Regions from separate parts of the Yimella lutea genome, predicted to be linked through region 1. Evidence: predicted binding sites of a transcription regulator. Region 1 holds the regulator's gene; each other region holds the start of a gene.
What was found. The regulator HrcA, encoded in region 1, represses chaperone genes, less so after heat shock. The targets are predictions, from matches to a motif close to TTNGCACTCGNNNNNNNCGAGTGCNAA.
Positions count from the first base shown of each region.

Region 1 (10,236 bases):
CCAACCCAACCTGCGGCAGGTGCATCTCGTGCCCAGCGAGGTGTTCGAGACCGCCGAGCGCATGGGTTACACCCTGGCCGCGGGTGACCTCGGCGAAAACGTGCTGACCAGCGGTGTCGACCTGCATGCGCTCCCGGTCGACACCCGCCTGCACCTCGGCGACGAGGCCGTCGTGCGGCTCACCGGCCTGCGCAACCCGTGCGCGCAGATCAACGACTTCAAGCCGGGTCTGCTCAAAGTGGTGCTCTCCAGGACCGACGGGACCCCGACCGACGAACCCGCCCCGTCGACGGCCTCACCCGAGGTGCGGACGGTGCAGGTCATTCGCCGAGCCGGGGTGATGTCGGTCGTCGAGCGCAGTGGGATGGTGCGAGCGGGTGACCCGATCACGGTCGAGCTGCCGGACGGCGCCCCGGTCGCGTTGGGTCCCGTCTGAGCGCGCGGCGACTCGGCAACGACCGGCGCCACCCAAACGGTCTGCTTACAGGTCGAGGCCGATGTCGAGCGTGCGGACGCTGTGGGTCAGGGCACCGATCGAGATGATCTGCGCACCTGCCTCGGCCAACCCGCGCACGGTCGTCTCGTCGACGCCGCCGGAGACCTCGATGACCAGCGATGCAGGGTGGTCGTCGATCAGGCCGACGGCCTCGCGGATGAGGGCGGGCTTCATGTTGTCGAGCAGCACACCGTGCACCACCGGCGGGAGGCGGCGCCCGAGCCGGTCGGCATCGAAGGCGAGCAGTTCGCGCAACTGGTCGAGAGTGTCGACCTCCACCTCGACCCGCACCAGGTGACCCGAGCGTTCGGCGAGCCTGGCGAGCACCTTGTCGAGACCGCCGCCGAGCCCGATGTGGTTGTCCTTCAACAGAATTGCGTCGTGCAGCCCGAAGCGGTGGTTGACCCCGCCACCGTCGGCCACCGCGCGCTTCTCCAGGGCGCGTAGCCCGGGGGTGGTCTTGCGGGTGTCGGCGATGCGGGCACCCGTGCCGTCGACGAGACGCACGAACCCTGCGGTGCGGGTGGCGATGCCGCTGAGGTGACCGAGCAGATTCAGTGCGGTGCGTTCGGCCGTGAGGATCGATGCGGCACTCCCGGTGACCGTCGCGATGCGCGTGCCCGGCGCGACCGTCGCACCGTCGGACACGAACCAGTCGACCTCCAGCGAGGCGTCGACCAGGTCGAAGGCGTGCTGCGCCGCGCGCACCCCGGAGACGACACCGCCCTGACGGGCGACCAGGTGCGCGCTGCCCTGGATGTCGGACGGCACGGTGGTCGTGGTGGTGAGATCGCCGGCCTGGCCGAGGTCTTCGGCAAGAGCCGTGCGCACGATGCGGTCGATCTCCATCCCGATCTGAGCATCGATCATGCCGGAACCTCCTGTGCCGCAGCGGTTTCGAGCTGCTCGTCGATGCGTCGGTGGGCGCCCACGGTGTGCGGGTGCAAGAGAGCCGAGCGGGCGACGAGCCAGGCGACGTAGCCCGCATCGTCGTGCCGCAACTCGGCGAGTCGGTCGACCGCGCCCTCGAGCGACTCGCCGTCGCGCAACACCCCACAGCTGGCGCCGAGGATCGTTCGCACCTCGCCGAGGTCGACCGCAGCGCCCGCGGACGGCGGCACCACGGTGGCTGGGTCGACCGGCAGCACCCGCGGGGTCCAACGGGTGTCGGCTCCCCGGATCGAGTCGGCCGCCGCGCGGCCGGTCACCACCGCTTCGAGCAAAGAGTTGGAGGCCAAGCGATTGGCTCCGTGCAGGCCGGTGCGCGACACCTCGCCGACGGCCCAGAGACCGGGCACTGAGGTGCGCGCCTGGGCGTCGACTGTGACGCCACCCATGGCGTAGTGCAGGGCCGGCCGCACCGGCAGCAGGTCGCTGGCGAGGTCGAATCCGTGCGCCCCGCAGAGCTCGGCAACCGCAGCGAAACGCGTTACAACAGAAGAGATCTCGCGGCAATCGAGGCGAACCTGACGCCCCGCCCGCAGCTGTTCCCACACCGCGGCAGCAACCACGTCGCGCGGTTGGAGTTCGTGCACGAATCGCTCGCCGTCGGCGGTCAGGATCGCGCCGGCGCCACGCAGCGCTTCGGTCAGCAGGGGGTTGGGAAAGGCCGGCACGTCGAGAGCGGTGGGGTGGAACTGCACGAGGTGCAGATCGTCGGTGCGGGCACCCACCCGCGCAGCCATCGCGACACCCTGCCCCAGCGCGGTCGCCGGGTTCGTGGTGCACGGCCACAGCGCACCCATCCCACCGGTCGCCAGCACGACGGCGTCGGTCTCGAGCACGAGCACCGCGCCCGAGGCGTCGAGCACCTCGACACCGCAGATCGCGCCGTCCGAATCGGTCAGCAGGCGGCGGGCGGTGTGCCGTTCCAACGCCTGCACCGACGGCAGACCCCGGACGGCGGCGGCCATCGTCCGGGTGATTGCGGCACCGGAGGAGTCGCCGGCGTGCGCGACGCGGCTGCGGCTGTGGCCGCCCTCGAGCGCGAGGTCGAGCCGTCCGTCGGCTGTGTGGTCGAACGGCACGCCGAGCTCGGCGAGCAAACCGACGACATCGGTCGCCGCCTCCGTGATGCGGCGAATGGTGCGGGTGTCGCCGACGAACGCCCCGGCCCGCACCGTGTCGGCCGCATGCAACTCGGGGGTGTCGTCGTCGGCGAGAGCTGCCGCGATGCCGCCCTGGGCCCACATGCTCGCCGCGTTGTCGGTGAGCGTGCCCGGCGTGACGAGCACGCAATCGGCGGGCGAGAGGGCCCAAGCGGCGGTGAGACCCGCGAGGCCCGAGCCGATGATGACCGGCTTGTTCATGGTGTGCTCCTACTTGACCGCGAGCATGCGCTCGATGGCGCGGCGCGCGGGTGCTTCGAGGGTGGGGTCGAGAGTGATCTCGTGCTGGCCGAGTTCGAGCGAGCGACGGATCGCGGTGAGCGTGTTGCGCTTCATGTGCGGGCACAGGTTGCACGGGCGCACGAAGTCGACGTCGGGGTGCTCGGCGGCCACGTTGTCGCTCATCGAGCATTCGGTGATGAGGGCGACCTTGCGGCGTCCGCCGGCGTCGGGCACGCCCGCCCGGGACACCTGGCCGACGAAGTCGATCATCTGGGCGGTCGAACCCGAGAAGTCCGATGCGGCAACCACATTCGGCGGGCACTCGGGGTGGGCGATGACCGTCACGCCGGGGTTGCCCGAGCGGATGTCGTCGATGTCGGCGGGCGTGAAGCGCTCGTGCACCTCGCACGCACCCGGGTGGGTGATCACCTCGACGCCGGTGCGGGCAGCGATGTTCCGGGCGAGGTACTGGTCGGGGATCATGATGACCCGGTCGACCCCCAGCGACTCGATGATCTCGACCGCGTTGCCGGAGGTGCAGCAGATGTCACTCGCGGCCTTCACCGCCGCGCTGGTGTTGACATAGGTGACCACCGGCACACCCGGGTGTTGCCGGCGAAGCTCGGCGATGTCCTCCGGCGTGATGCTCTCGGCCAGCGAGCAACCCGAACGCAGGTCAGGCAGCAGCACCCGCTTGGCCGGGTTGAGCAGCTTTGCCGTCTCGGCCATGAAGTGCACCCCGGCGAGCACGATCGTGCCGGCCGTGACGTGCTGCGCCTCGCGGGCGAGGGCGAGGGAGTCGCCGACGATATCTGCCACGCCGTGGAAGACCTCTGGCGTCATGTAGTTGTGCGCCAGAATCACGGCGTCGTGCTCGCGCTTCAGCGCTTCGATCGCCTCGATCTCCGGCTCGAAGACGGCCCACTCGACCTCGGGGATGAGGTGGCGGACCTTCTCGTACGTGGCTGTCGACATCGTCGGCTCCATCCTATTTGCTCACATTGAGTAAATGCTTGGAGTGAGCATAACATCGCTCACTGCAAATACCGCGCGTGCGAGCACGCGCTGTGTTTGCAGTGAGAGGCGCAGTGGTTGCGGAGGGTGGGCCGTACCCGCAGCGGCGGACGCGGGTCAGCGCGATCGGGGGATCGGCACCTTGGTGCCCACCTGGCCGCGGGCCGCAATGGCCTCGCGACGGAAGCGGTAGAGCCGCGCCGGTCGTCCGCCGGTGGCGCGAGAGGTGTCATCGGTCGGCTCCACCAGCGCCTGCTGTTCGACCGAGCGGCGGAAGTTCTGTTTGTGCAGGCCGGCGCCGACCAACGCCTCGACCACCGCCTGCAGCTCGCCCAGGGTGAACGTCGGGGGCATGAGCTCGAACACGAGTGGGCGGTACTGGATCGTCGAGCGCAGCCTGGACAGACCCGTCGCGAGGATGCGGCGGTGGTCGGAGTGCATCGCGGGGCCGGTGAGGCCGTCGACGCCGTCAGCGGCGTTGGGCGAATCCGCAACCAGTCCGGCCTCCCAGAGCAACTCGTAACGTTGCAGCGCCAGCTCGGGACGCCATGGCAGTTCACCATCACCGAAGATGTGCGCGATGCGTTCGGACGCATCGGTCGACCACCTGCGCAGCTCGCTGATCAGCTTGTCGCACAACGCGATTGATCGCTCTGAACGGCGATCTTCCCACGGCAGCAGGTCGTAGACATCGCGCCAGCCGTCGTCGGCGGCCGCCCGCGTGAGCCCCAGGTAGGAGATCGACACCGCCCGACCGGCGGAACCGTCGCGGCCCAGGTCGGCAAACGTATAGAGCTGCTCCACGAAGCCCAGGGAGTGCCCCGTCTGTTCCGCAACGAACGCTCGCGCGCCGTTCTGCAGCGAGTGGTGGTCGGTGCGCAACGGGCCCGCCGGAAGGTGCAGTGGATCGCCGGCGGCGAGCACCATCGGTCCCTGATCGGGCGCGCCCGCGCAGGTGCCGACCGAGACGACGACCGCCACCAGGTCGGCATGCAGCGACGCGGCCGGGCGAGAGGTCATGACGCAGAACCTACAAGGTGAATCGGATCAGACCGGAGCGGTGACGAAGTCGATGAGCTCCTCGACGCGGCCGAGCAGCTCCGGCTGCAGATCGGCGTAGTTGTCGACCGTGCCGAGAATGCGCTTCCACCCGCGCGCGACGTCAGCCTGAGAGGCGTGCGGCCAGCCGAGCTCGGCAAGGATGCCGTGCTTCCACGAGGTGCCGCGCGGTATCACCGGCCACTTGGTCCAACCCAGCTTTTGCGGACGCACGCTCTGCCACACGTCGACGTACGGGTGGCCGAGGATCAGCACATGGTCGCGCGACTGAGGCAGCGCCCGCGCGGCGTCGACGATGCGCTGCTCCTTGGTGCCCCGCACCAGGTGGTCGACGAGGATGCCCATGCGCCGCCCCGGCCCGGGGGCGAAATCGCGGATCACGGCCGACAGGTCGTCCACGCCGTCCAGCATCTCGACGACCACGCCCTCGACCCGCAGGTCGTGGCCCCACACCTTCTCGACCAGCTCGGCGTCATGTCGGCCCTCGACGAAGATCCGGGAGCCGAGCGCGACCTTCGCCCGCTGGTCGGCCACGGCGACCGACCCACTCGCCGTACGCGTGGTGGTGGCGCGTGCGGCCGCCAGCGCGGCCGCGTCCGCCGGGCGTGGGGGAGTCAGGATCACCGGGCGTCCGTCGATGAGGAAGCCCGGGCCGAGCGGGAACGCGCGCACCTTGCCGCGTCGGTCCTCCAGGTGCACCACGTGCATCCCGCCGACCTTCTCCACCCGGACGACGGCGCCGACGAACCCGGTGTCGACCTCCTCGACGACCGTGTCGGGCTCCGCGGCGACCTCCTGGGATCGTCCACGCTTGGGCGCGCGCCAGTCGGAGGAGAGCACATCGGAGCCGTATCGGTCTGTCACGGCCGTCACGGTAGACGGCGGCGCAGGTCACGTCGTGGGTGACACGCGCGGTTCGCGCCGGGTCGTAGAATTGGCACTCGTGCCCTCGGAGTGCCAAAGTCGCGAGCGAGCCCGAACAGTGAGGAGGACCGATGAGCGAACAACGCCGTCTCGACGTGCTGCGCGCGATCGTGCAGGACTACGTCGCCACCTCCGAGCCCGTCGGGTCCAAGGCCTTGCTGGATCGTCACCAACTCGGCGTCAGCGCCGCAACGATCCGCAACGACATGGCCGCCCTGGAGGAGGAGGGGCTGATCAGTGCCCCACACACCTCCGCCGGACGTGTCCCAACCGACGCCGGATACCGCCGGTTCGTCGACCAACTCGGCCACATGAAGCCGCTGTCACGCTCCGAGCGTGTCGCCATCGAGACCTTCCTGCAGCAGGCGGTCGACCTCGACGACATCGTCGACCGCACCGTCCGGCTGCTCTCGTCGCTCACCCACCAGGTCGCGGTCATGCAGTACCCGTCGATCGGCACCGCCACCGTCCGTCACATCGAGCTCGTCAGCCTCGCCGACACCAAGGTCATGGTCGTGCTGATCATGTCGACCGGACGGGTGGAGCAGCGGGTGCTGACCATCGCCCACACCGCCGACCAACTCCTCAGCCTGCGCGACGTCGTCAACCAGGCCGCCGAAGGGCGCACCCGCGCTCACGCCGCCGACCGGCTGGACGCCTGGGCCGAGCAGCGCCGCGCAGGCGCGAAGCCTGACTCGCACCCCGACGACTCCACTCCCACGTCCGTCGGCGTGATCCGCGACTTCCTGGCCGAGGAGCGTGAGGAGCGCGTCGTCATGGCCGGCACCTCCCACCTGGTGCGCTCCGGGCAGGACTTCCCAGAGACCATCGGACCGGTGCTGGACGCCTTGGAAGAACACGTCGTTCTGTTGCGTTTGCTGCAGCAGATGGAAGGCGACGACGTCTACGTCCGGATCGGCGGCGAGAACGCCATCGACGGATTCCGGACGGCATCGATCGTCAGCGCTCCGTACACCGCCGGTGGTATCGGTGTGCTGGGTCCGACCCGCATGGACTACCTCACCACCATAGCCGCGGTTCGCGCGGTCGCCCGTTACGTCTCGGAAATTCTCGAGCAGTAAGGAACTTCGTTGAACGACTACTACGCCGATCTCGGCGTGTCCCGCGACTCCTCGGCGGAGGACATCAAGCGCGCCTACCGCAAGCAGGCCCGCAAGTTGCACCCCGACGTCAACCCGGGGCCGGAGGCCGAGGCCGAGTTCAAGAAGATCTCGCAGGCCTACGAGGTGCTGTCCGACCCGAACAAGCGTCAGCAGTACGACATGGGCGCCGACCCGTTCGGCGGTCAGCACGCAGGGTTCGGCGGCAACTTCAGCTTCACCGACGTCATGGACGCCTTCTTCGGTGCCGGCGCGGCCGGTACGCAGGGTGGCCCGAGGTCTCGCGTCCAGCACGGACAGGACGCCCTCGTCCCGTTGCAGATCGATCTGTCGACCGCCGTTTTCGGTGGCGCCGAGGACCTCGTCTTCGACACCGCGATCCTGTGTGACACGTGCGACGGTGAAGGCTCCCGCCCGGGCACCGGACGCCGCACCTGCGACGTCTGCCAGGGCGCCGGTCAGGTGCAGCAGGTGCAGCGTTCCTTCCTCGGCCAGATCATGACCACCCGTCCGTGCGGTGCCTGTCACGGTTACGGCGAGGTCGTCGAGTCGCCGTGCCCGGACTGCTCCGGCGAGGGACGCCGTCGTGACCGCCGCACGCTGAAGATCAAGGTGCCCGCGGGGGTCGACACCGGCACCCGCATCCAACTGAGCGGCGAGGGCGAGGTGGGCCCCGGTGGTGGCCCGAACGGCGATCTCTACGTCGAGGTGCGGGTCCGCAAGCACGAGACCTTCCAACGTCGGGGCGACGATCTGCACTGCTCGGTCGAACTCCCGATGACCGCGGCCGCCCTCGGTGCCAACCTGCCCCTACAGACCCTCGACGGCCCGCGCGACGTGGAGATCAAGGCCGGCACCCAGCCGGGCGATGTCATCACGCTCAAGGGCCTCGGCGTCACGCACCTGCGCACGAACATGCGCGGCGACCTGCTGGTGCACACCAACGTCCGCACCCCGATGAACCTGTCCGACGAGCAGCGCGATCTGCTGCGTCAGCTCGCCACGGCCCGCGGCGAAGAGCGTCCGGAGGGCAACTTCCAGCGAGCCGACAAGGGACTGTTCGGCAAGCTGCGCGACGCGTTCAAGTGACCGCTGCGCTCTTCCTGATCGACGCCGGACGCCTGGACGGTGTCACTGACGGTGCCCCGCTGGTGCTCGACGGCCCGGAGGGGCGACACGCGGCCACCGTGAAGCGGATCGAGCCGGGGGAAACCGTCTTGGTCGCCGACGGTTCCGGGACGGTCGCTCAGTGCACGGTGGCGGCGGCGTACAAGGACCGGCTCGATCTGGTTGTCGTCAGCACCGAGCAACAGACTCCGCAACTCCCGCGTGTGATCCTCGTCCAGGCGCTCGCCAAGGGCGATCGCGACGACCAAGCCATCGAAGCCGCAACGGAATTGGGTGTCGACGAGGTCGTGCCATGGCAGGCCGAGCGCAGCATCGTGCAGTGGAAGGGCGAGCGCGGCGCGAAGGCTGCGCGCAAGTGGGAGCTGGTCGTTCGTGCGGCGGCCAAGCAGTCCCGCCGGGCCACCGTCCCGGTCGTCGGTCCGTTGCTCGATCGCAGGGGGCTCGCCGGCCTGGCGAACGGCCGCACCGTGTTCGTCCTGCACGAGGACGCAACGACTGCCTTGGCCGATGTCGACCTCGCCGGAGTGGAAGAACTCGCGATCGTGGTCGGACCCGAGGGCGGCATCAGCCCCGCCGAACTGTCGGTGCTCGAGGACGCCGGGGCACGGATCGTCCGTCTCGGACCGCATGTACTGCGCTCGTCGAGCGCCGGGCCGGCAGCTCTCGCGGTCGTCATGTCGGGCACCCGCTGGGCGCACCACTGACCCACTCGAAGCCGGCGTGAATTTCGGATGAGACCCATCGGACCCGCACGTAGACTGGGACGCACGATGACAGATTCGACCAACAGCACCCCGCACACCGTCCAGGCGACCCACGCCGTCGAAGTACCACCGGATGTGCCGATGGTGCAGTTGCTCGGGCCGAACGACGAGTTGCTCACCACCATCGAGCGCGCGTTCCCGAAGCTGGTGATCGCGGTCCGCGGCAATGGAATCCAGCTGCAGGGCGATCCCGGCGACATGGCTCTGGTCGAGGATCTGCTCGACGAACTCATCGCGATCGTCGACGCCGGTCACCCGCTCAATCGTGACGCCGTGGAACGCTCGATCGGCATGCTGCGCCGCAAGACCCGCGAGCGCCCGGCCGACGTGCTCACGATGAACATTGTCAGCAGTCGCGGCCGCACCGTCCGCCCGAAGACGCTGGGGCAGAAGGAGTACGTCGACGCGATCGACGAGAACACGATCGTGTTCGGCATCGGCCCGGCCGGCACCGGTAAGACCTACCTCGCGATGGCGAAAGCGGTGGCCGCCCTGCAGGCCAAGGAGGTCGACCGGATCATCCTGACCCGTCCGGCGGTCGAGGCCGGCGAGCGTCTTGGCTTCCTGCCCGGGTCGCTCAACGAGAAGATCGACCCCTATCTGCGTCCGCTGTACGACGCACTGCACGACATGGTCGACCCCGACTCGATACCGCGGCTCATGGCGTCCGGCACGGTGGAGGTCGCACCGCTGGCCTACATGCGTGGCCGCACGCTCAACGGAGCGTTCATCATCCTGGACGAGGCCCAGAACACCTCCGCCGAGCAGATGAAGATGTTCCTCACCCGCCTCGGTTTCGGCTCCAAGATGGTCGTCACCGGTGACGTCACCCAGGTCGACCTGCCCGGCGGCACCACCTCCGGGCTGCGGGTCGTCCAGGACATCCTCAAGGGGGTCGACGACGTCCACTTCGCCCACCTCACCGCGCAGGACGTCGTCCGTCACCGCCTTGTGAGCGAGATCGTCGAGGCGTACGACCGCTTCGATGCCCACCGCCGCACCCCTGACAAGCGTGACGGGCAGGGTCCGCGTCGTGCTGGAGCAGCGGGGAAGAAGGCGTGAGCATCGACGTCGCCAACGAGACCGACGTCGAGGTCGACCTCGAGGAACTGCGCGAGTGCGCGGGGTGGGTGCTGCAGGAGATGCGCGTGCACCCCGAGGCCGAACTGGCCATCACCGTCATCGACGAGGACGCGATGGAGGTGCTGCACGTGAAGTGGATGGACCTGCCCGGTCCGACCGACGTGATGAGTTTCCCCATGGACGAGCTGCGTCCCGGCCGGGACGGGATCGATCCCGAGGAAGGCATCCTCGGCGACCTCGTGCTCTGCCCCACGGTCGCGGCGAAGCAGGCCGAGGAGGCCGGTCATACACCTGCCGAGGAGATGCTGCTGCTGACC
Region 1 is NZ_VFMO01000001.1:2,731,103-2,741,338, reverse strand. Features, by position in the region: gene FB459_RS13235 (MOSC domain-containing protein) at 1-436, shown strand, start outside; gene nadC (carboxylating nicotinate-nucleotide diphosphorylase) at 482-1,366, opposite strand; gene FB459_RS13225 (L-aspartate oxidase) at 1,363-2,805, opposite strand; gene nadA (quinolinate synthase NadA) at 2,815-3,801, opposite strand; gene FB459_RS13215 (NUDIX hydrolase) at 3,958-4,860, opposite strand; gene FB459_RS13210 (DUF3097 domain-containing protein) at 4,888-5,763, opposite strand; gene hrcA (heat-inducible transcriptional repressor HrcA) at 5,895-6,905, shown strand; gene dnaJ (molecular chaperone DnaJ) at 6,915-8,033, shown strand; gene FB459_RS13195 (16S rRNA (uracil(1498)-N(3))-methyltransferase) at 8,030-8,776, shown strand; gene FB459_RS13190 (PhoH family protein) at 8,843-9,898, shown strand; gene ybeY (rRNA maturation RNase YbeY) at 9,895-10,236, shown strand, end outside.

Region 2 (10,236 bases), 540 kb from region 1:
GAAGCCGTCACCCTTCAACTGCTGAACCTGGCCGCCCTCCTGGTCGGCGGCGATCAAAAACCCGACACTCTTCGGCGACGACGAATTCGCTTGTGCTTGAACGTGATCGGAGGTGCTTTTCACTCGAGAGGTCGTGCGCCAGCCGCCGATGAAGAACATGTTGCCGATGTGATGGTCCTTGATCATCGTGTCGAGTGACTCGGCGGACATGCTCGCGTCCAGCCCGACCATCACCAGTTGGCCGGCGCGCTGTGCCGGCGACATAGATCGCAGCAGGCCGTCCACGCAGGATGCACCCGGTGACGTCGTCGACGAAGGCTTCGGCGTCGGTTCGACCGAGGACGTGCCGGACGAAAGAGAGGTCGTGGGTGTCACCGCGGCGGTTCCCGGCGACGTCGTCCCGGCGGACGGGCCGCCGGGGTCGCCGCTGCACGCCGATAGGGCGAGAGCGCTGACGGTGAGGACGGAGACGGTTCTGATCATCGCGCTCAGGCTACGGGCGAGGGTCCGGTTCGTCGGAATCGTCCGGCTCGAGCACGAGGACGATCTGGGATTGCGCCAACCTGGTCACCAGGATGAGGGCACTCGCGTCGCCCTTGAGCTTGAGGTCGCGTACGAAGCGGGCATCGTCGAACCTCACACCGCGCTTCTTCACCGTGACTCGCCCGATGTCGTTGGAACGCAACCATGCTCGTAGGTTCTTGATGTTGAACGGCACCGCCTGCCGGACGCGGTAGCGCCGGGCGTACGGAACATCGACACGCACGTCACCGGTGACGTGGCCGAGGCCGGGGGCCAGTTCGGTGCCGTCCACTGCGTCGGCGAGCGCGCCGGTCACCCCTGCACGCACGACCGCCCGGTCAGCTTCGTAGAGGAAGGCTGCCAGGCCGTCGACGCTGTCGGTCTCTGCGGCGATGTGCTCGCTGCGAATCACGACGTCGTCCGTTGCAGTGAGGACGCGAGCCGTGAACCGCGAGTCGTCGGCGACAGGGCCGAACCAGACGCAGCACTCCAGCACCTCGCCACCGAGGGAGGTCCACTGCGCCGACGCTCCGTCGGGGAGTGCCGAGCGTGGGAAGGAAGGACTGAGCTTGGCGCCCACCGCTCGTCCGGAGGCCCCCAGAGCGGTGACGAAATTCCAGGACGGCAGGAGATCCTCCAGCCGGAAGGTGCGCCTGGTCCGGCCGGTGATGTCGGCAACGCCCGAGGTGCGCCGCGCCGGATCGAGCCAGACACCCACGTGTGAGGGGACGTCGGCGGTCGTGACGTCCTCGACCGACACCGTCGTACCGCCGGGCAGGTTCGCGCGTGCGATCGCCGCAGTCGCAGGGTCCAGGTCGAATGCGTGCACGGCAAGTCCGGCGCGAGCGAATGCCCGTGCGTCCGAGCCGATTCCGCAACCGAGGTCGTACACGTGGTTCACGCCCGCGGCTGCGAAGCGGGCCGCGTGCCCGTCGGCGATGCGCGGACGGGTGGCCTGCTCGAGTCCGTCGGGAGTGAAGAACATCCGCGCGGCGTCGGGTCCGAACTTCTCCACCGCCCTGTGTCGCAGCGCCGACTGTGTTAGCACGGCACTGACGAGTTCGGGATCGTGGCCCTGTGCGCGCAGTCGCGTCGTCAACGCCATCACCGAAGCAGGGTCGTACGAAGGCAGCGAGTCGAGCAGCGAACGGCCGTCGTCCGACAGGATTCGCTCGACGAGAAAGGCATCCATCAGGACGGCGTCCAGGTGGAGGACTTGCTGGAGAAGGCCTCGCGGCGCTCCGCCGGCGAGAGCGCGGCCAGCGCGTCCTGCACCTGCGGCGAGAACCCGCTGACCACCGGGGGAGAGCCGAGCGGAATGTGAGTGTGCACCAGCCCGTGCGGATGTATGTCGACCAGGTCGAAGCCTTGACGCCCGTCGACCCCGACCAGCGCTCCGTTCGGCGCCCCGCCGTCCAGGGAGTAGCAGGACGCGGCCGCCACCGAGACCGGGATGCCCGCGAACGTGCCGTGACAGCTGTGGTGCAGGTGCCCGGCCAGGATCGCCCGGACATCGCTGCCACGCAGCACCGATGCGAAGGCGTCCTGGTTGTCGAGGCCGATGACATTCATCAGGTCGACAGCCGAGACCAGTGGCGGGTGATGCAGCGCGAGCAAGGTGGCGTACTGACTGGGCGTACTCAGCCGGTCTGCCAGCCAGGCGATCTGGTCGTCGTCGATCGCACCGTGGTGGTAGCCGGTCACCGTGCTGTCCAGCGCGATCACCCGAAGCCCGCGCAGGTCGTACACGCGATCCTGCGGCTCGTCGTCCACCGCGAGATCGAAGAGCCCGCGGGCGTACGGCGCACGTTCGTCGTGGTTGCCCATGACCCAGATGACCGTGCAGGACAACTCCTTAGCCGCGGGCTCGACGATCTCACGCAGTGCGCGATATGCGTCCGGTTCGCCGAGGTCGGCGAGGTCGCCGGTGAACACCATCGCGTCGATGGACCGACCGGTGCGAACCACTTGGTCCAGGGTGCGGCGCAGGTTGTCGATCACGTCGATCACCCCGTGCAGCCGGCGCCCGTCCGCGAGCAGGTGCGGGTCGCTCAGATGGGCGATGGTGTGGGTCGGCGCGGGTCCGAATCGCATGTCCCCATCCTGCCCGCCCGAACGGAATGAAGAGTGTCGGACGGCAGTTAGCACTCGACGTATGCGAGTGCTAGATTCGCCAGTGGCACTCAGCCTGTGACAGTGCCGGCTCCGCAAAGGCTCAGGTCGACCCCCGCGACGGCGACCGGAGCCCGGGAGCCGGTGAGTCACAGGGCAAACTTCCGCCGCACGACGCGGTGGGTACAACGTAGAAAGGATCCGCTGTGGTGAACATCAAGCCGCTCGAGGACCGCATCGTGGTCAAGGCCGTCGAGGCCGAGCAGACCACCGCTTCCGGTCTGGTCATCCCGGACACCGCCAAGGAGAAGCCCCAGGAGGGCGAGGTCGTCGCTGTCGGCCCCGGCCGCTTCAACGAGGACGGTGACGAGCGTGTCCCTATGGACATCAAGGTCGGCGACAAGGTCATCTACTCCAAGTACGGCGGCACCGAGGTGAAGTACGGCGGCCAGGAGCTGCTGATCCTCTCGGCGCGCGACGTGCTCGCCATCGTCGAGCGCTGATCGGCCTCACGAGCATTCAAGGCGCCCCGGCTCGCCGCCCTCTGCGGGCCGCGATCCGGGGCGTCGCACATTCCCCGGTCCACCCAGGACCTCTCGAAAGAGACTGAAAGACAAGGACTTCCATCACCATGGCAAAGACCCTGGAGTTCAACGACGACGCGCGTAAGTCGCTCGAGCGCGGTGTTGACGCACTCGCCAACGCCGTCAAGGTGACGCTCGGCCCCAAGGGCCGCAACGTCGTCATCGACAAGAAGTGGGGCGCCCCGACCATCACCAACGACGGCGTCACCATCGCCCGTGAGGTCGAGCTGGACGACCCCTACGAGAACCTCGGCGCGCAGCTCGCCAAGGAGGTCGCCACCAAGACCAACGACATCGCCGGTGACGGCACCACCACCGCGACCGTCCTCGCCCAGGCGATGGTCAAGGAGGGTCTGCGCAACGTGGCCGCCGGCGCCTCGCCGTCCGGTCTGAAGCGCGGCATGGACAAGGCCGTCGAGGCCGTCAACGACCAGTTGCTGTCCAATGCCCGCGAGGTCGACGGCAAGGAAGAGATCGCTCAGGTCGCATCCCTGTCCGCGCAGGACACCACGATCGGTGGCCTCATCGCCGACGCGTTCGACAAGGTCGGCAAGGACGGTGTCATCACGGTCGAGGAGTCCTCGACGGCGGTGACCGAGCTCGACTTCACCGAGGGCATGCAGTTCGACAAGGGCTACATCTCGCCCTACTTCGTGACCGATCCGGAGCGGATGGAGGCCGTCCTCGAGGACGCCTACATCCTGATCAACCAGGGCAAGATCTCGGCGATCGCCGACGTCCTGCCGGTGCTGGAGAAGGTCGTCCAGTCGGGCAAGCCGCTGGTGATCATTGCCGAGGACATCGACGGCGAAGCGCTGTCGACCCTGGTGGTCAACAAGATCCGCGGCACCTTCAACGTCGTCGCGGTCAAGGCCCCCGGTTTCGGTGACCGTCGCAAGGCGATGCTGCAGGACATGGCCATCCTCACCGGTGGTCAGGTCATCGCCGAGGAGGTCGGCCTCAAGCTCGACCAGGCTGACCTGGACGTGCTGGGCCAGGCCCGCCGCGTCGTGGTCACCAAGGACTCCACCACGATCATCGACGGCCAGGGCGACACCGCCGACGTCGACGGTCGCGTGAAGGAGCTGAAGGCCGAGATCGAGCGCACCGACTCCGACTGGGACCGCGAGAAGCTCCAGGAGCGTCTCGCCAAGCTGGCCGGCGGCGTCTGCGTCATCAAGGTCGGCGCCCACACCGAGGTGGAGCTGAAGGAGAAGAAGCACCGCATCGAGGACGCGATCTCCGCCACCCGTGCGGCGATCGAGGAGGGCATTGTCGCCGGTGGTGGCTCGGCGCTCATCCACGCCGTCTCGGCGCTCGACTCCCTGCAGCTCGAGGGCGACGAGGCCACGGGCGCGAACATCGTCCGCAAGGCGGCCGCCGAGCCGCTGCGCTGGATCGCCGAGAACGCGGGCCTCGAGGGTTATGTTGCGGTGTCGAAGGTCGGTGAGCAGCCGCTGGGCAGCGGCCTCAACGCCGCCACCGGCGAGTACGGCGACCTGATCAAGGCCGGCGTCATCGACCCGGTCAAGGTCACCCGTTCCGCGCTGCGCAACGCGGCGTCCATCGCGTCGATGGTGCTCACCACCGACACGCTCGTGGTGGAGAAGCCGGAAGAGGAAGAGCCCGCGGCCGCAGGCCACGGACACGCTCACTGAGGCGGTCCATCCAGGCAAGCGCCCCGGTTCCTCACGGACCGGGGCGCTTCGCATTCCGGCATCGGCAGGTCAACCGGCATTTGACGAGCACGGCAGGTGGATGCCTACTCTGGTGAGTGCGCCCCTTGGTCATCTGTCCAGGAATTCGGCCGGGACGGGGTTCAGGAACCGACGACGAGGACCCGGGAAGGCAGGATGAGCGGATCGCCAAACGCTGCCCACCGACCTGTAACAAACTGGGCCGCTCGCACGATGTCCCCATCGGAAGCGCAGATCCCCCTGCGGGACCTGGCTGCTGAGGCTCGTGCAGGAAGCGATGCTGCGGCAGCCGCTTTGATGGCAGGCGTCCACGAGATCGCGTTGCGCTACGCCCGAGCCCGGCTCGGCCGTTTCTCCGCGACCTCGGACGCCGCGGCAGACGTTGCTCAGGAGGTGTGTGTGGCCGTGTTGACGGCGCTGCCTCGATACGTCGACCAAGGCGCCCCGTTCGAGGCATTCGTCTATCGCATCGCTTCCCACAAGGTGGTCGACGCCCAGCGCGGCGTGCTGCGTGGTGCAGTGCCCAGCGATGATCTTCCCGAGCAGACCGACGCGCGACTGACCCCCGAGGAGCACGCGCTCGAGGCCGACCGATCGGCGCAGGTGCATGCCTACCTCGACCAGCTGAACGAACAACAGCGCGAGATCCTCACGCTTCGGGTTGCCGTGGGCATGTCTGCCGAAGAAACCGCCGCCGCTCTTGACATGACTCCCGGCGCCGTCCGCGTCGCGCAGCACCGAGCGCTTGCCCGTCTGCGCAAGATCATGACCGACACGAAGGATCAGCAGTGACGCCGCGCCTGGACGACATCCGTCGCGACGACGAGTGGCTGGACGCCCTCGGCGGTCGCCGAGGCCCGGAGGCGTCGAACGACGAAGCGATCGCGCTGCTCTCGGAGTGGGTCGAGGCGATCGATCACCTCCCCAGCAGGCCCGAACCGGTTGTCGGCCGTTATTCGCGCCATGGGCTCCTTCGCGGACGTCACGGCGCGGGCCCCAACATGCGTCGTGTCGCGTCGGTCTCCGGCATTGCGGTTGCGGCCCTGTCGGTGAGTTCGGTGTCTGCTGCGTTCACCGGCACTTCGGTTCCGGTGTTCCGTGAACTCGGCACGGTCACCCGGGGACTCGTCGGCGCCGACCACTTGCCCCGCACGGCCGAGGCGACCGGCGTACCTGCCGAATCATCTTCCAGCACAACACAGTCGGACACCAGGTCCGACGACCGCGCCCACGAGCACTCTGGTACGACGACGCAGACGCAGTCGGCAACGAGCGATGACCCGACCTCGGTACCGCGAGCCTCCAGTACGCAGTGGGTCTGGACCGACACGCAGTGGAAGCAGTCCACGACTTCGGTAGGTTCGACGAGTCAGCAACGTCCCACGTCCACGCGCGCGACGCGTCCGGTGCTGCCTCCCACCGGCACTTCCGTTCCGACGTCGACCAGCGTCCCGACCTTCACTTCGACGCCGTCGTCCACATCGACGTCCACCTCGACGTCCACCTCGACGTCCACCTCGACGTCCACCTCGACCAGCAGTCCGACGACCTCGAGTCCGTCGACGACGAACTCGACGAAGACCACCAAGACGACGCGTCCGACCTCTACGTCCACCGCGACAAGCACGCCCACGTCGACAGCAACGAGCACGCCGACGTCCACGTCGACCGACGGTCGGCGCGGGCGCCCGACCGCGCGTCCCACACTTCCGACGCCGCCGCAGCCGTCTCCGCGTGCCCGTACCGCGACCGCGAGCGAGAGGTCCGTCGTGACCCCGGACGACGCCTCGGAGTCGTTGGCGAACGAGACCTTCACCGCCACCAGTCAATGACCACCCTCGTCGCGTCGGCTCCGTCGGCTTCGTAGACTTGCACAATGACGTCTGGTAAGCCGACTGTGAGCGATGTTCCTGCGATCTTCGGCCAACTGGGCCTGACCTACGACGACGTGCTGTTGTTGCCAGGGGAGACCGATGTGATCCCCTCCGAGGTCGACACCACCTCCCGCCTCACCCGTGATCTGAAACTGCGCATGCCGCTGATCTCGGCGGCGATGGACACCGTGACCGAGTCGCGGATGGCGATCGCGATGGCGCGCCAGGGCGGCATCGGTGTGCTGCACCGCAATTTGTCGATCGAGGACCAGGCCGAGCAGGTCGATCTGGTCAAGCGCACCCAGACCGGGATCATCTCCAACCCGGTCACGATCGGTCCCGACGCCACGCTCGAGGAACTCGACCAGATCTGTGGTCGCTATCGCGTCTCCGGTCTTCCGGTCGTCGACCCAGACAACACGCTGATCGGCATCATCACCAACCGCGACCTGCGGTTCACCCCGCTCGCGGAGTGGGCGACCGCCAAGGTGCACGAGATGATGACGCCGATGCCGCTGGTCACGGGACCGGTCGGCATCACCCGCGAGGACGCCACCTTGTTGCTGCGTCAGCACAAGCGGGAGCGTCTGCCGCTGATCGACGACGAGGGCAAACTCGTCGGCCTGATCACCGTGAAGGACTTCGTGAAGTCTGAGCAGTTCCCCGACGCCTCCAAGGACGACCAGGGACGGCTGCTGGTGGCCGCCGCCGTCGGCTACTTCGGTGACGCCTGGGAGCGCGCGACCCGTCTGGTCGAGGCCGGTGTCGATGTGCTCGTGCCCGATGTCGCGAACGGTCACGCCAGCCTGATGCTCGACATGATCCGCAAGCTGAAGTCCGACCCGGCCACCAAACACGTTCAGATCATCGGCGGCAACGTGGCCACCCGCGCCGGAGCGCAGGCACTCGTCGACGCCGGTGTCGACGCGGTGAAGGTCGGCGTCGGGCCGGGTTCGATCTGCACCACGCGCGTGGTCGCCGGTGTCGGCGTACCGCAGGTGACCGCGATCTACGAGGCGTCCCTGGCCTGCAAGCCGGCGGGTGTGCCGGTGATCGGTGACGGTGGTCTGCAGTACTCCGGCGACATCGCCAAGGCGTTGGTCGCGGGCGCGTCCTCGGTCATGATCGGTTCGCTGATTGCCGGCTGCGAGGAGTCGCCCGGCGAGGTGATCCTGCTGAACGGCAAGCAGTTCAAGACCTATCGCGGCATGGGCTCCCTCGGCGCGATGGCCTCGCGCGGCAAGAAATCGTTCTCCAAGGACCGCTACTTCCAGGCCGACGTCGCCTCCGACGACGAGCTCGTGCCCGAGGGCATCGAGGGGCGGGTTCCCTACCGAGGACCGCTCGGCTCCGTGGTCCACCAACTGGTGGGCGGTTTGCACCAGTCGATGTTCTACGTCGGCGCGAACACGATCCCGGAACTGCAGGAGAAGGGGCGCTTCGTGCGCATCACCTCGGCCGGGCTCAAGGAATCACACCCGCACGACGTGCAGGGCATCGTCGAGGCACCGAACTACGCCGGACGCTGACTACGCCCGTAGTCCAGGAAACCGGTCGCCACTGCGGCCGCTTCCCGCAGCGTCTGTGTCCTTGGCGCACCGATAGGCTCGCCGGGTGACTGAGATCGAGATCGGACGTGGCAAGCGCGGGCGTCGCGCGTACTCCTTCGACGACATCGCGGTGGTGCCCTCGCGTCGGACCCGTGACCCGCGCGAGGTGAACGTCGGCTGGCAGATCGACGCCTATCACTTCGACCTGCCGGTCATGGCCGCGCCGATGGACTCTGTGATGTCGCCCGACTCCGCCATCGCGTTCGGCAAGCTCGGCGGTCTGCCGGTGCTCGACCTCGAAGGTCTGTGGACCCGGTATGAGTCACCCGAACCGTTGCTCGCCGAGATCGCTGCGCTCGAGCCGGCCCACGCGACCGCCCGGATGCGCGAGATTTATGAAGAGCCGATCCGCGAGGACCTGATCCGGCTGCGGCTGAAGCAGATTCGCGACTCCGGCTGCACCGTCGCCGGCGCGTTGTCGCCGCAGCGCACCCAGGAGTTCTGGAAGGCTGTCGTCGACGCCGGCGTCGACCTGTTCGTCATTCGCGGCACCACAGTCTCGGCCGAGCACGTTTCGGGTCGGTCCGAGCCGCTGAACCTCAAGCGATTCATCTACGAACTCGACGTGCCGGTGATCGTCGGTGGGGTCGCCACCTACACGGCATCGCTGCACCTGATGCGTACCGGTGCGGCCGGCGTCCTGGTCGGCTTCGGTGGCGGAGCAGCACATACCACCCGGCAGACGCTCGGAATCCAGGTGCCGCTGGCGTCCGCCGTGGCCGACGTCGCCGCCGCTCGTCGCGACTACATGGACGAGACCGGCGGCCGCTACGTCCACGTCATCGCCGACGGGGGTATGGGCACCAGCGGCGACATCGTCAAGGCCATCGCCTGCGGTGCGGACGCGGTGATGCTCGGCGCCGCCCTGGCGCGAGCCACCGAGGCACCGGGACGCGGTTTCCACTGGGGCTCCGAGGCGCACCACTCCGAACTGCCGCGTGGCGAGCGGGTCGAGGTCGGCTCGGTCGGATCACTCGAGGAGATCCTCGTCGGCCCTGGTCTCGGCGCCGACGGCACGACCAATGTCATCGGTGCGCTGAAGCGCGCGATGGCCACGACGGGCTACCTCGAACTCAAGGAATTCCAGCGGGTCGAGGTCATCGTCGCCCCGCATCAGAAGAGCTGACCATCCCGGCGAAGGTCAGCAGATCCGCCCGGTTGACGTCGGATTCCTTCGGACTTTCGGTGTTCGTTGGACGGGTCTCTGCGTTGGGGTGACGTTGGCGGCGATGCGTTCTACTGTGGAGTAATGACCGACCTGCTGAACTCCACGCACGACTCGACGCACCCCTCCGGGCAGGATCCGGCGGGTCGGGAGCAGAGCCGTCCGCCGCACGTCATTGCACCTGGCCTGGCTGCCCGCCTCGCGCGTCGGGCGCTGACCTCCCCGGGAGCCGCGACGTTCGACTGCGTCACGCCGATGACAGGCGGGGTCTTGGGCACGATCCCGCAGAGTTCGGTGGACGACGTAGACATCGCCTACCGCACCGCGCGGTCGGTGCAGCCGCGGTGGGCAGCGGTGTCGGTGCAACAGCGGGCCAGGTTCCTGCTGGAATTGCACGACCTCGTCCTGGACAACCAGGCCGAGTTGCTCGACCTGATCCAGCTCGAGTCGGGAAAATCGCGCCGCCACGCGTTCGACGAGGTGCTGGACGTGGCGGGTGTGAGCCGGCACTACGCGCGCAAGGGCCCGTCGTATCTGGCCACCAAGCGTCGTCTCGGCGCACTGCCGATGCTCAGCCAAGCTCGCGAACTGCGCCACCCCAAGGGCGTCGTCGGTGTCGTCGCGCCCTGGAACTACCCGCTGTCGATGTCGATCACCGACGTCCTGCCGGCA
Region 2 is NZ_VFMO01000001.1:3,274,329-3,284,564, reverse strand. Features, by position in the region: gene FB459_RS15765 (glycoside hydrolase family 3 N-terminal domain-containing protein) at 1-483, opposite strand, end outside; gene FB459_RS15760 (class I SAM-dependent methyltransferase) at 494-1,714, opposite strand; gene FB459_RS15755 (metallophosphoesterase) at 1,714-2,616, opposite strand; gene groES (co-chaperone GroES) at 2,844-3,137, shown strand; gene groL (chaperonin GroEL) at 3,266-4,876, shown strand; gene shbA (RNA polymerase sigma factor ShbA) at 5,129-5,707, shown strand; gene FB459_RS15735 (hypothetical protein) at 6,285-6,731, opposite strand; gene guaB (IMP dehydrogenase) at 6,792-8,318, shown strand; gene FB459_RS15725 (GuaB3 family IMP dehydrogenase-related protein) at 8,404-9,525, shown strand; gene FB459_RS15720 (succinic semialdehyde dehydrogenase) at 9,649-10,236, shown strand, end outside.
Region 2: groES (co-chaperone GroES) is a predicted target of HrcA. The motif match lies at 2,664-2,690, and genes of this name have one in related genera.

Region 3 (10,236 bases), 1.8 Mb from region 1:
AACTTCTCGCGGTCGTAGTCGGAGTCGCTGTTTTCGATCTCGGCGCGGATCTGCTTGACGCGACCGGCGATCTGGTCGGCGTCGCCGGCACCCTCGACGATGGTCGTCTCGTCCTTGGTGACGACGACCTTGCGAGCGCGGCCGAGCAGGTCGAGTTCGGCGGTCTCGAGCTTGAGGCCGACCTCCTCTGAGATGACCTGACCACCGGTGAGGATGGCGATGTCACCGAGCATGGCCTTGCGACGGTCACCGAAGCCCGGAGCCTTGACGGCAACGGACTTGAAGGTGCCGCGGATCTTGTTGACGACCAGGGTCGACAGTGCTTCGCCGTCGACGTCCTCGGCGATGATCATCAGCGGCTTGCCGGACTGCATGACCTTCTCCAGCAGCGGCAGCAGGTCCTTGATCGAGGAGATCTTGGAGTTGACGACCAGGATGTACGGGTCGTCGAGCACCGTCTCCATGCGCTCGGTGTCGGTCACGAAGTAGCCGGAGATGTAGCCCTTGTCGAAGCGCATACCCTCGGTGAGCTCAAGCTCCAGACCGAAGGTGTTGCTCTCCTCGACGGTGATGACGCCTTCCTTGCCGACCTTGTCCATGGCCTCGGCGATGAGCTCACCGATCTGGGGGTCCGCGGCGGAGATGGACGCGGTGGCAGCGATCTGCTCCTTGGTCTCGATCTCCTTGGCGTGCGACAGCAGCTGCTCGGACACAGCCGCGACAGCCGCTTCGATGCCGCGCTTGAGCGCCATCGGGTTCGCGCCGGCGGCGACGTTGCGCAGACCCTCGCGCACCATGGCCTGGGCCAGCACGGTGGCGGTGGTGGTGCCGTCACCCGCGACGTCGTCGGTCTTCTTGGCGACCTCCTTGACCAGCTCGGCGCCGATCTTCTCGTAGGGGTCCTCGAGCTCGATCTCCTTGGCGATGGACACGCCGTCGTTGGTGATCGTGGGTGCGCCCCACTTCTTCTCCAGGACGACGTTGCGGCCCTTGGGGCCGAGGGTGACACGGACGGCGTCGGCGAGGGTGTTCATACCCCGCTCGAGTCCGCGACGGGCCTCCTCGTCGAAGGCAATTGTCTTGGCCATGTGGTGGTTCCTCCCACACATTGCGTATCGAGTTGGCGGCACGACGCCCGCGACGGACGAGCCGCACCGGCTGCGGACCTACGTCGTCCGCGCGATGTGACCCTCGCCGTACTGCCACTTGTTCTGTCACTCTCATGCCGAGAGTGCTAACGCCATTATTGGCACTCGCGCGGGGCGAGTGCAAACGGGACGCCGGGGAATTTTCGGCGGGCTCCCGGACACGCGAACCGGACGGCTCAACCGGCGATCGTCAGGTCGAGAACCTCGGGGTTCGGCAGGGCTGCCAAGGCTTCGCCGGTGATCAACAGCTTCGACGTGCGCACTCCCCCGCCGATCACGAACTCCCCGCCATCGGCGACCGCCCGGTCGATGAGGATCGGCCAGTCCACCGGCAGACCGACCGGCGTGATCCCGCCGGATTTCATGCCGGTGGCCGCTTCGGCGTGCTCCTGGTCGGCGAAGGTGATCTTGCGGGCGTCCAGGTGCTTGCGGACGGTCTTGTTCACGTCGGCGCGGTCGGTGCCCCGAACGACGACGGCGGCGTACGTGGTGTTCTCACCCCGGCGCGCTTGCACGACAACGCAGTTCGCGGCCGCTTCGAGGGTCACGTCGTACGCCTGGCAGAACGCGGCGGTGTCGGAGAGCGAGGCGTCGACCGGCGCGACCAGCAGACCGGGCGCGTTCGCGTCCGCGACCGTCGGCGCCACGAGGCCGGGGTGCTCCTCCAGGGGCTGCCAGTCGAGGTTCCCGCGAGCGCTGGACATGGACCACTCCTTCGTCGGACGTACGGATTGCGACAAGATGACAACACAACCACCGAAACGAACAGAAGAGGTGTCCATGAACCGTCTCGAGGGCAAGACCGCGATCGTCACCGGAGCCAGCCGAGGCATCGGCCTGGCCATAGCCGAGCGCCTGGTCGACGAAGGCGCGAACGTCATCATCACCGCACGTGGCGAGGACGCCCTGAAGGAAGCCGTCGCCGGACTCGGTGAGCGCGCGTCCTACGTCGCCGGCAAGGCGGACGACCCCGCGCACCGCGAGGAGGTCGTGCGCACCGCGATCGACAAGCACGGCAGCATCGACGTGCTGATCAACAACACCGGCATCAACCCGGTCTTCGGCAAGCTGCTCGACGTCGAGCCCGAGGTGTCGCGCAAGATCCTCGAGGTCAACGTCCTTTCCGCGCTGGAGTGGGTCAAGCTGGTGCACAAGGCGTGGATGCAGGAGCACGGCGGCTCGATCGTCAATGTCGCGTCCGTCGCCGGCCTGCGACCCGCCCCGGGCATCGCGATGTACGGCGTCAGCAAGGCCGCCGTCATCCACCTCACCGAGGAACTCGCGATCGAGCTCGGCCCGGACATCCGGGTCAACGCCGTCGCACCGGCCGTCGTGAAGACGAAGTTCGCCGAGGCGCTCTACTCCGGACGCGAGGAGCAGGTGGCCAAGCCCTACCCGCTCAAGCGCCTTGGCGAGCCCGAGGACATCGGCAGCGTGGTTGCTTTCCTCGCCTCGGACGACTCCGGCTGGATGACCGGCCAGACCCTCACCGTCGACGGTGGCGTGCTGCTCAACGGCGGCGTCTGACTTCGACCCCACCCGAGAATCGGCGTGAGTTTCTGCCCTTCGCCACGCCCGGCGAAGGGCAGAAACTCACGCCGATTTGTGGGGCTGGGCAGGCTCAGGGTGTGTCGAAACCGAACCGGCGCGCGTTGCGCTGCTTCATCCGGCTGGAACGCAGTCGGCGCAGGCGCTTGACCAACAGCGGGTCGGCCTTCATCGCCTCCGGGTTGTCGAGCAATGCGTTGAGCGCCTGGTAGTACGCGGTCGAGCCCATGCCGAGGCGGTCGCGGATCGCGTCCTCCTTGGAGCCCTGGGCGCGGAACCAGTCTCGCTCGAGCTCGAGGATCCGCCGGTCACGGTCGGTCAGCTCTGCACCCTGGGGTGCACTCGTCTGCTCCGCCGCGCTCATCGGTGACCTTTCCTCGTGGACGTCTGGTGCTCGGCTCGCCCGCTGGGGCAAGCCGAGCCGTCGCCGATTCTAGGAGCCTAATGACACGGTTGTCATTTGTGGCGGTGAGCCTGTGCCGGATGTGACGAATGAGGCGAAAAAGGGCCTCAGCGGGCCCCTCCGATGCCGAGTACAGCCGCGATTCCGAGGGCGGACCGCGGGTCGTACGGCGAACGCCACAGCCCGCCATGGGCCGCGCCGGCCGCCTCGGCGGCCCACACGTCGCCCTTGGCCGCGTAGCCACCGGTGCGCAGATCGTGGACGAGCATCGCCGCCATGAGGGTGTTGGCGGTGGACGGATCGAACACCTCGACGCCGAACCGGTGGGCGCCTGCGTACGCGGCAGCCAGGGCGCGGTTCTTGGTGACGCTCTTGGTGCGGGTGGGCGGCGCGATGTTCATCGAGACCAGCTGCCCGTCGGCCGCGGCGGCCGTCGCGCGCCAGCGGTGAATTCGCTTGGCCAGCAAGTAGTTCGGCCCCTGCTGCGGCACGATCGTGTCGCTGATCGCGGGGCCGTCGACGATCGGCGGGTACTGCCGCTGTAGCAACCGGCCTCCCGACAGCGCACGCAGCGGACGACGCACCGACTTCAGGAACGCCGAGTCGAGTCCTGAATTGGCTTGCGAGACAGCATCGTCCGGCGCGACGAAGACGTCGGTGGGTGTGGCCAGGTAGGCGAGCGCGACGTCCGGCCTTTGCGAAAGATGCACGGCAAGGGCGTCCGTGGCGGCCGAGAGACGAAGGTTCACCCCACCGTCGGCGTACACGTAGTTGCCGAGCACCATCGGGCCTTCGAGGCCCATCAGGTAGTCGCCGATGCGGCCGGTGTCGTGGAGCAGGTCGGCACCGGCATGCTGACTCGGGTCGGACGCATCCACCCCGGCCGGACCGACCGGTGCGGTGAGCGATCCCGCACCCGACCTGGCCAGGTCGAACAGCGGCGACCAGATGCCCGGGCGGGCAAGGTCGATCGCGACGACATGTCCTCCCCAGCGAAGCAGCGACCGCAAAGGACCCATCTCGGCACCGGCGCCCAACACGACGAACGTGCGGTCACGGACGTCCAACCACTCCGGATGGTCGAGCACCTGACCCACCGCGTCCCGCACCCCCGGTTCGATGACGCCGGATTCGACCCAGTCGTCCAACCGGCGACGCAGGTTGGCCCCCGCGAGCCGAGTTCCCTTGTAGGGCAGGGTGAATTCGCGCTCCGGATCGCCGTCGCCGCGCACCGTCACCGACTCCAGGGCGGGCTGCGGACTGGGAGTCGCGAAGGCCTCGGCCACGCGCCGGTCGTGCCCGCCGGTCACCGGAAGCCAGCACATCCGCTCGTGCACCGCCGACAGTCCGTCGCGGGCGATCGCCATCGCCGCCTGGTGGTCGCGCGCGCCCACCTCGACCAGGCGCCGGAAGTGTCGGGGATAGCCGCGGCGCCACCCGGTGTCGCGACGGACAGCGAGAGCTCCCGGCTCGTCCACGGAGGCGAGCGCGTCGGAGACGACCCCTCGACCGAAGGCCGACGAACTGCGCTCCTCCTGCCCCTGCGCCATCTTGGCGGTGTTGCTGACCGGGAAGACGACGCCTGTGCTGGTGTTCATGAGGGCGACTCAATCACGGACTCGCCAGTAGCCCAGCGGTTTCGTTCTTCGACACCAACCGCGTCACCTGCGAAAGAAGATGCGACTCAGGCCCCGGTCACGACGTCCGGGTCGACACCTCGTTCGGCACGATGCTCGAGATCACCGACCCCGACGGCCAACTGGTGCAGGTACACGCCGCCCGGTAGCAACACAATCCGCGCAGATTCGCGGGCCGTCAGGCCATGGTGTCGAGGATCGCGGTGATGTCGTCCTCACTGGTGAGGGGGTTGACGATCGCGAACCGGGCGAGGGTCTCGCCCTCGTGCGAGGTCGGCACCACGAACGCCTCCTCGCGCTCCAGCAGGTCGTCCGACCAGCGCTGGTAGTCGGCGGCCGACCAGCCGAGGCGCCGGAACACCACGACGGTGAGCGAACCCTCGCGCACGAGTTCGACGTACGGCCGCTTCTTGATCTCCTCGTTGGCGAACCGCGCCACCTCGAGAGTGCGCTCGATGGCCTCGGTGTAGGCGTCCGTGCCGTTGACCACGAGCGAGAACCAGAACGGCAGGCCGCGAGCGCGACGAGTGAGGCCGATGGAGAAGTCGGAGGGGTTCCAATCGGTGGAGCCGGTGAGCACGTCCAAGTAGGAGGCGTGTTGGGTGTGCGCGGCTCGTCCGAGCATGGGTTCGCGGTAGATCAGCGCACAGCAGTCGAACGGCGCGAAGAACCACTTGTGCGGGTCGACGATGAAGGAGTTGCAGCGTTCGATGCCGTCGTACTTCTCCCGGACGCTCGGCGCCGCCAACCCGGCGCCGCCGTAGGCACCGTCGACGTGCAGCCAGATGCCGTACTCATCGCACACGTCCGCGACGGAGTCGATGTCGTCGATGATGCCGAAGTTCGTCGTGCCGGCCGTGGCGACGACGGCGAAGAAGGTGTCAGGACCGTTCTCCTCCAACACTTCTCGCAACTTTTCGCCGGTCAGCTGCCAGTCGTCGACCGGCACCTTGACCAGTTCGGCGTCCATCACCTTGCACGCGGTCTCGATCGAGGAGTGTGAGCCGAAGGTGGCTGCAACGCGGTACGGACGCTTGTCGGTGAGCGCGCGGGCGGTGTCTCGCGCCGCGACGAGGGCGGAGAGGTTGCCGATCGTGCCGCCCTGGACGAACTGACCGCCGGCGGTCGGGGGCAGGCCCACGAGATCGGCAATCCAGCGCAGCGCTTGGTTCTCGGCGTACACCGCACCCGAGCCCTCGAGCCACGAACCGGCGTAGAGCGCGGACGCACCGACGACGAGGTCGAACATGGCTGCCTCGCGCGTCGGCGCCGAAGGAATGAACGACAGATAGCGTGGGTGGTCGATCGACAGGCACTTCGGCGCGAGCCGCTCGGTGAACAGTTCCAGCGCGGGCAGTCCGCCCATGCCCTCGCGGGTGATCGTCTGGCCCACGAGCTCCTGAAGCTCCTGCGGGGTCGCGACCCCGTCCAGCGGAACCGGGTTCAGCTTGAGTCGGTTGTCGGCGTACGCCGCGATGGCGTCGCTCAATTGCTGGGTCTTCTCGTCGAACCGGTGCACGAGCGAGCAGTCTAGGTGCGCGCGCTCGGAACGCCGAACGACCGCGGGATTGCAGGCGTCCGTTCAGTCGACCAGCCAGAACAACAGCTGGGGCGCGAGGTTCACGACGACCAGCGCGGGCACCCCGGCAACGAGCAGGATCAGGTGCAGCGGGTGGGCACGCAGACCACGGTCGACGGTGTCACCGCCGGAGCTGAAGATCTGCCACACCCATCGCAGGTACACCGCGACGCCGATCATCGCGTTGATCGCGGCGAGTACCAGCAGGAGCCACTGCCGCTCGTCCGCGACGGGGTGCAGCACCGCGACCTTCGCCAGCACTCCGCCGATCGCGGGAGGCAGACCGGCGAGAGTCAACAGACCGAGCGAGAGCAGGACGCCGGTCCACGGCTGTCGTCGTCCGAGTCCGCGAAGAGCATCGAACGCGGTGACTGCAGAGCGTCCCTGCTGGTGGGCGACCGCGGTGAGCGCGATGAAGATGCCGAGCGTGGCGACGGCGTAGATGACGACGTACGCGGCCGCGGCGTGCACCGCACGGCTGGACGAGGTGGCCAGCGGCAGCACGATCCAGCCGGCCTGGGAGACCGAGGACCACGCCAGGAAGCGCAGCGTGTCGTTCTCACGCAGCGCCATGACGTTGCCGAGCGTCATCGACAGCACCGCGATGACCGCCAGCGCGACCATGGCCGCTCCCCCGACCGCGGCGATCGGGCGGGCGACCACCAGCAACGCCCCGAGTGCAGCGATCTTGGACACCGTCGCAAGCAGCGCGGTCATCGGGACGGACGCACCCGCGTACCCCTCGGGAGTCCACGCGTGAAAGGGCACGAGCGACAGCTTGAACCCGACACCGGCGACGATCAGCATCAGCGCGACGGCGAGCATCGGGCGGGTGTCAGGGTTGTCGATCGCGACCTGCACGGTGTCGGCGTCGAAGGTGGCCGAACCGGTGGCGGCGAACCACATCGCCACACCCATCGCTGTCACCGCGAAGGAGACCAGCGACGTCGTCAGCAGGTTGAGCGCGCCGTCCACCGCCGTGCGGCGGGCGCGGACGGCGACCAGCGCGATGGTGGGGACGGTCGCGAGTTCGAGCATCACCAGCCACGCGGGGAGATCGCGAGCAGCGACGACGCCCGTGGCGCCTGCCGTCACGGACAGCAGAGCCGACACCTGAATCACACTGTGCGACTTCGCGATCCGGATCGGCGCAGCGAGCAACGTGACGACGAGTGCCGAGAGCAGCGCGGCTGCCTGCAGACCCGCAGAGACGTTGTCGACGACGTAGAAGCAGTTGCCCTCCGGCTGACACAACGAGGTGGCCGGATCGTCGAACACCCGCGTCAGCGAAGGGACGGTGCTCGCGGTGGCCGCGGCCAGGGCGAGGGCCGCCACGACGAAGTGGACGGTGCGTCGGCGGGGCACGACTGCGTCGATCACCAGGACGAGGACGGCTGTGACCGCCGGGATGATCACCGGGAGCAGCGGCAGCCAGTACACGTGGATGTTCATCGGATTGCTCCCGACTGATCGACGGCAGGGGCCATCAGATCGAGCAGCCCGGTCGGCCAGACGCCCAGCACCGCGATGGCGATGATCAGCGTCGCGATGACCGTCCACTCCAACGCGGACGCATCACGCCAGGGCGCGGGCTCGGGCACCACGCGTTCGCTGCGGTCGGATGAGCCGCCCCAGACGGTGCGCGCGACGCGCAGTGCGTACGCGGCGCCGAGCACGGCACCGATCGCGGCCACGGCGGCCAGCACCTTGAACAGCGTCCGATCGGATGCCGGTTGCCAAGCGGCGAGGAGGGTGAGCAACTCGGACCAGAAGCCGGCCAGCGGCGGCAGACCGAGGGAGGCGGCGAGGCCGAAGAGCAGAGCGAAACCCAGGCGGGGGCTGACGTCGCGGACGGCCTCCCGAGGCACGTCCAGGCGGTCGTCGTGCCAGCGCTGCTTGAGCCCACCGACCACTGCGAACAGCAGCGCCGAGATGAGTCCGTGGCTGATGTTGCCGAAGAGAGCCGCCTTGAGACCGAGTTCGGTGCCGGTCGCGAGCGCCAGCATCACGACGCCCATGTGGGCCACCGAGGAGTAAGCGATCAGGCGTTTGAGTGACGGTTCGACCAGGCAGACCAGACCGGCCCAGATGATGCCGATGACCGCCAGCACGCCGACGAGGGGTGCGAGCGTCTGCCAGCCTTCGCGCAAGGGTGCGACGAGCAACCGGATGACGCCGTAGGTGCCGAGCTTCAGCAGGACGGCCGCCAGCAGCATCGAGCCGCCGGTGGGTGCGGCGGTGTGTGCGGCGGGCAGCCAGGAATGCAGCGGCCACAGCGGCACCTTGACTGCGAACCCGGCCAGCAGCATCGCGGCGATGGCGGTCTGCTGGGGCGCATTGAGGGAGACGCCCCGGGCGAGTTCGGTGAGGTCGGCGGTGCCGGAGGCGAAGACGAGCGCCAGGATTCCGGCGAGCATCAGCGTCGAGCCGAGCACCGTGTAGAGCACGAACATGAGCGCCGCGCGGCGGGTGCTCTCGCGGTCCCGCTGGTCGCCGAAGACCGCGATCAACACCCACATCGGCACGAGGACCATCTCGAAGGCGATGAAGAACAGGATCGCGTCGCGGGCCAGGAAGCCGAGCAGGGCGCCGCCGACCACGATCAGCAGACAGCCGAAATACGTTGCGTCCGAACCAGATCGGTCATCAACCCGGCGGTGCAGCACCGCGAGCAGACCGATCGCGGCGGTGAGGACGATCAGCGGAATGCTGATGCCGTCGACACCGAGGTGGAAGCGCAGGCCGAGCGAGGGCACCCATTGCCGGTCGAAATCCGGCCGCTGGATCGACACCACGACGGCGAGGGCGGTGGTCGCAGCCGCGGCGAGCGCCGCGATCGCGAAGGCAGAGGTCTCGCCGACGGCGCGCGGCCGGCGTCCGCCGCCCACGAGCGCGAATCCGGTGACGAGTGGCACCAGCACGAGAGCCAGCAGGATGATCACCACAGCGTCACCCCCAGCACTCCGGCCAGCACGACGCCGCAGGCGAGGGCGACCAGACCGACCGACGGGGCGCCGGTGTGCACGCGTCCGCTGCGGGTGGCGAGGGTGAGCGCACCGGTGCCCAGGGCGCGAACCCCACGCTCCAGCATCGCGTCCGCGCGGGCGACCACGCCGGCGAGCATCTCGACCGGCCGGGCGACCAGCGCGAGGTAGAGCCGGTCGACGTCGGCGCCGCGGGAGGCGAACGTACGCAGGTACAACGGCAGGCGGGAGGCGGCGTCCCCGAAGGTGGTGCGTACCGACAGCGCCCGCACCAGCAACCCGGCGGCGGCGATCGCGAGCAGCCCTGCGGCCACGATCAGCCACTGCGGGTGCATGTAGTCGATGTCGAGCCAGGGGCTCAGGATGAGCGCGCCGCCGCCGATGCTGATCAACGCCAGCAGGCCCAGACCCATCCGGGTCGGCCACGGCGGACGCGGCAGGACGACTTCCGGTTCGGGCTCAGGCTCGGGTTCGCGGCGCAGCGGGCGACCGAACTCGTCCACCGGTTCACCCTCGACCAGCAGGTCCATCAGGCCGACTTCCTGCACCGAGTGCGAGTCGTCGAGCACGTCCATGACGAAGTGGCGCTGCAGCACCGTCTGGTGGGTCAGGACCAGCCAGGCGCGCATCGCGTACGCGGCGGTGAGCGGGATGACCAGCACGAGCGCGACGGCGGCCACGTAGGAGGACTGCCGTCCGTCGGCAACGCCCTTGAAGACCTCGTCGACGATGAGGTCCTTGGACACGAAGCCGAACAGCGGCGGGATGCCGGCGAGCGCCAGCAGGCCGCTGCCGACGAGCCAACGGGTCTTGTGGTGGGTGGTGACTGCGCCGGACATGCGCTCGACGATCGTGCCTCCGACCAGCACCGCGAGCCAGCCGACCATCAGGAAGAGCAACGCCTTGAAGCCGGCGTGCGCGAGCAGGTGCAGCACGA
Region 3 is NZ_VFMO01000001.1:946,509-956,744, reverse strand. Features, by position in the region: gene groL (chaperonin GroEL) at 1-1,088, opposite strand, end outside; gene FB459_RS04570 (YbaK/EbsC family protein) at 1,325-1,852, opposite strand; gene FB459_RS04565 (SDR family oxidoreductase) at 1,929-2,675, shown strand; gene FB459_RS04560 (DUF3263 domain-containing protein) at 2,770-3,060, opposite strand; gene FB459_RS04555 (hypothetical protein) at 3,207-4,697, opposite strand; gene FB459_RS04550 (pyridoxal phosphate-dependent decarboxylase family protein) at 4,915-6,255, opposite strand; gene FB459_RS04545 (NADH-quinone oxidoreductase subunit N) at 6,319-7,767, opposite strand; gene FB459_RS04540 (complex I subunit 4 family protein) at 7,764-9,260, opposite strand; gene FB459_RS04535 (NADH-quinone oxidoreductase subunit 5 family protein) at 9,254-10,236, opposite strand, start outside.
Region 3: groL (chaperonin GroEL) is a predicted target of HrcA. The motif match lies at 1,247-1,273, and genes of this name have one in related genera.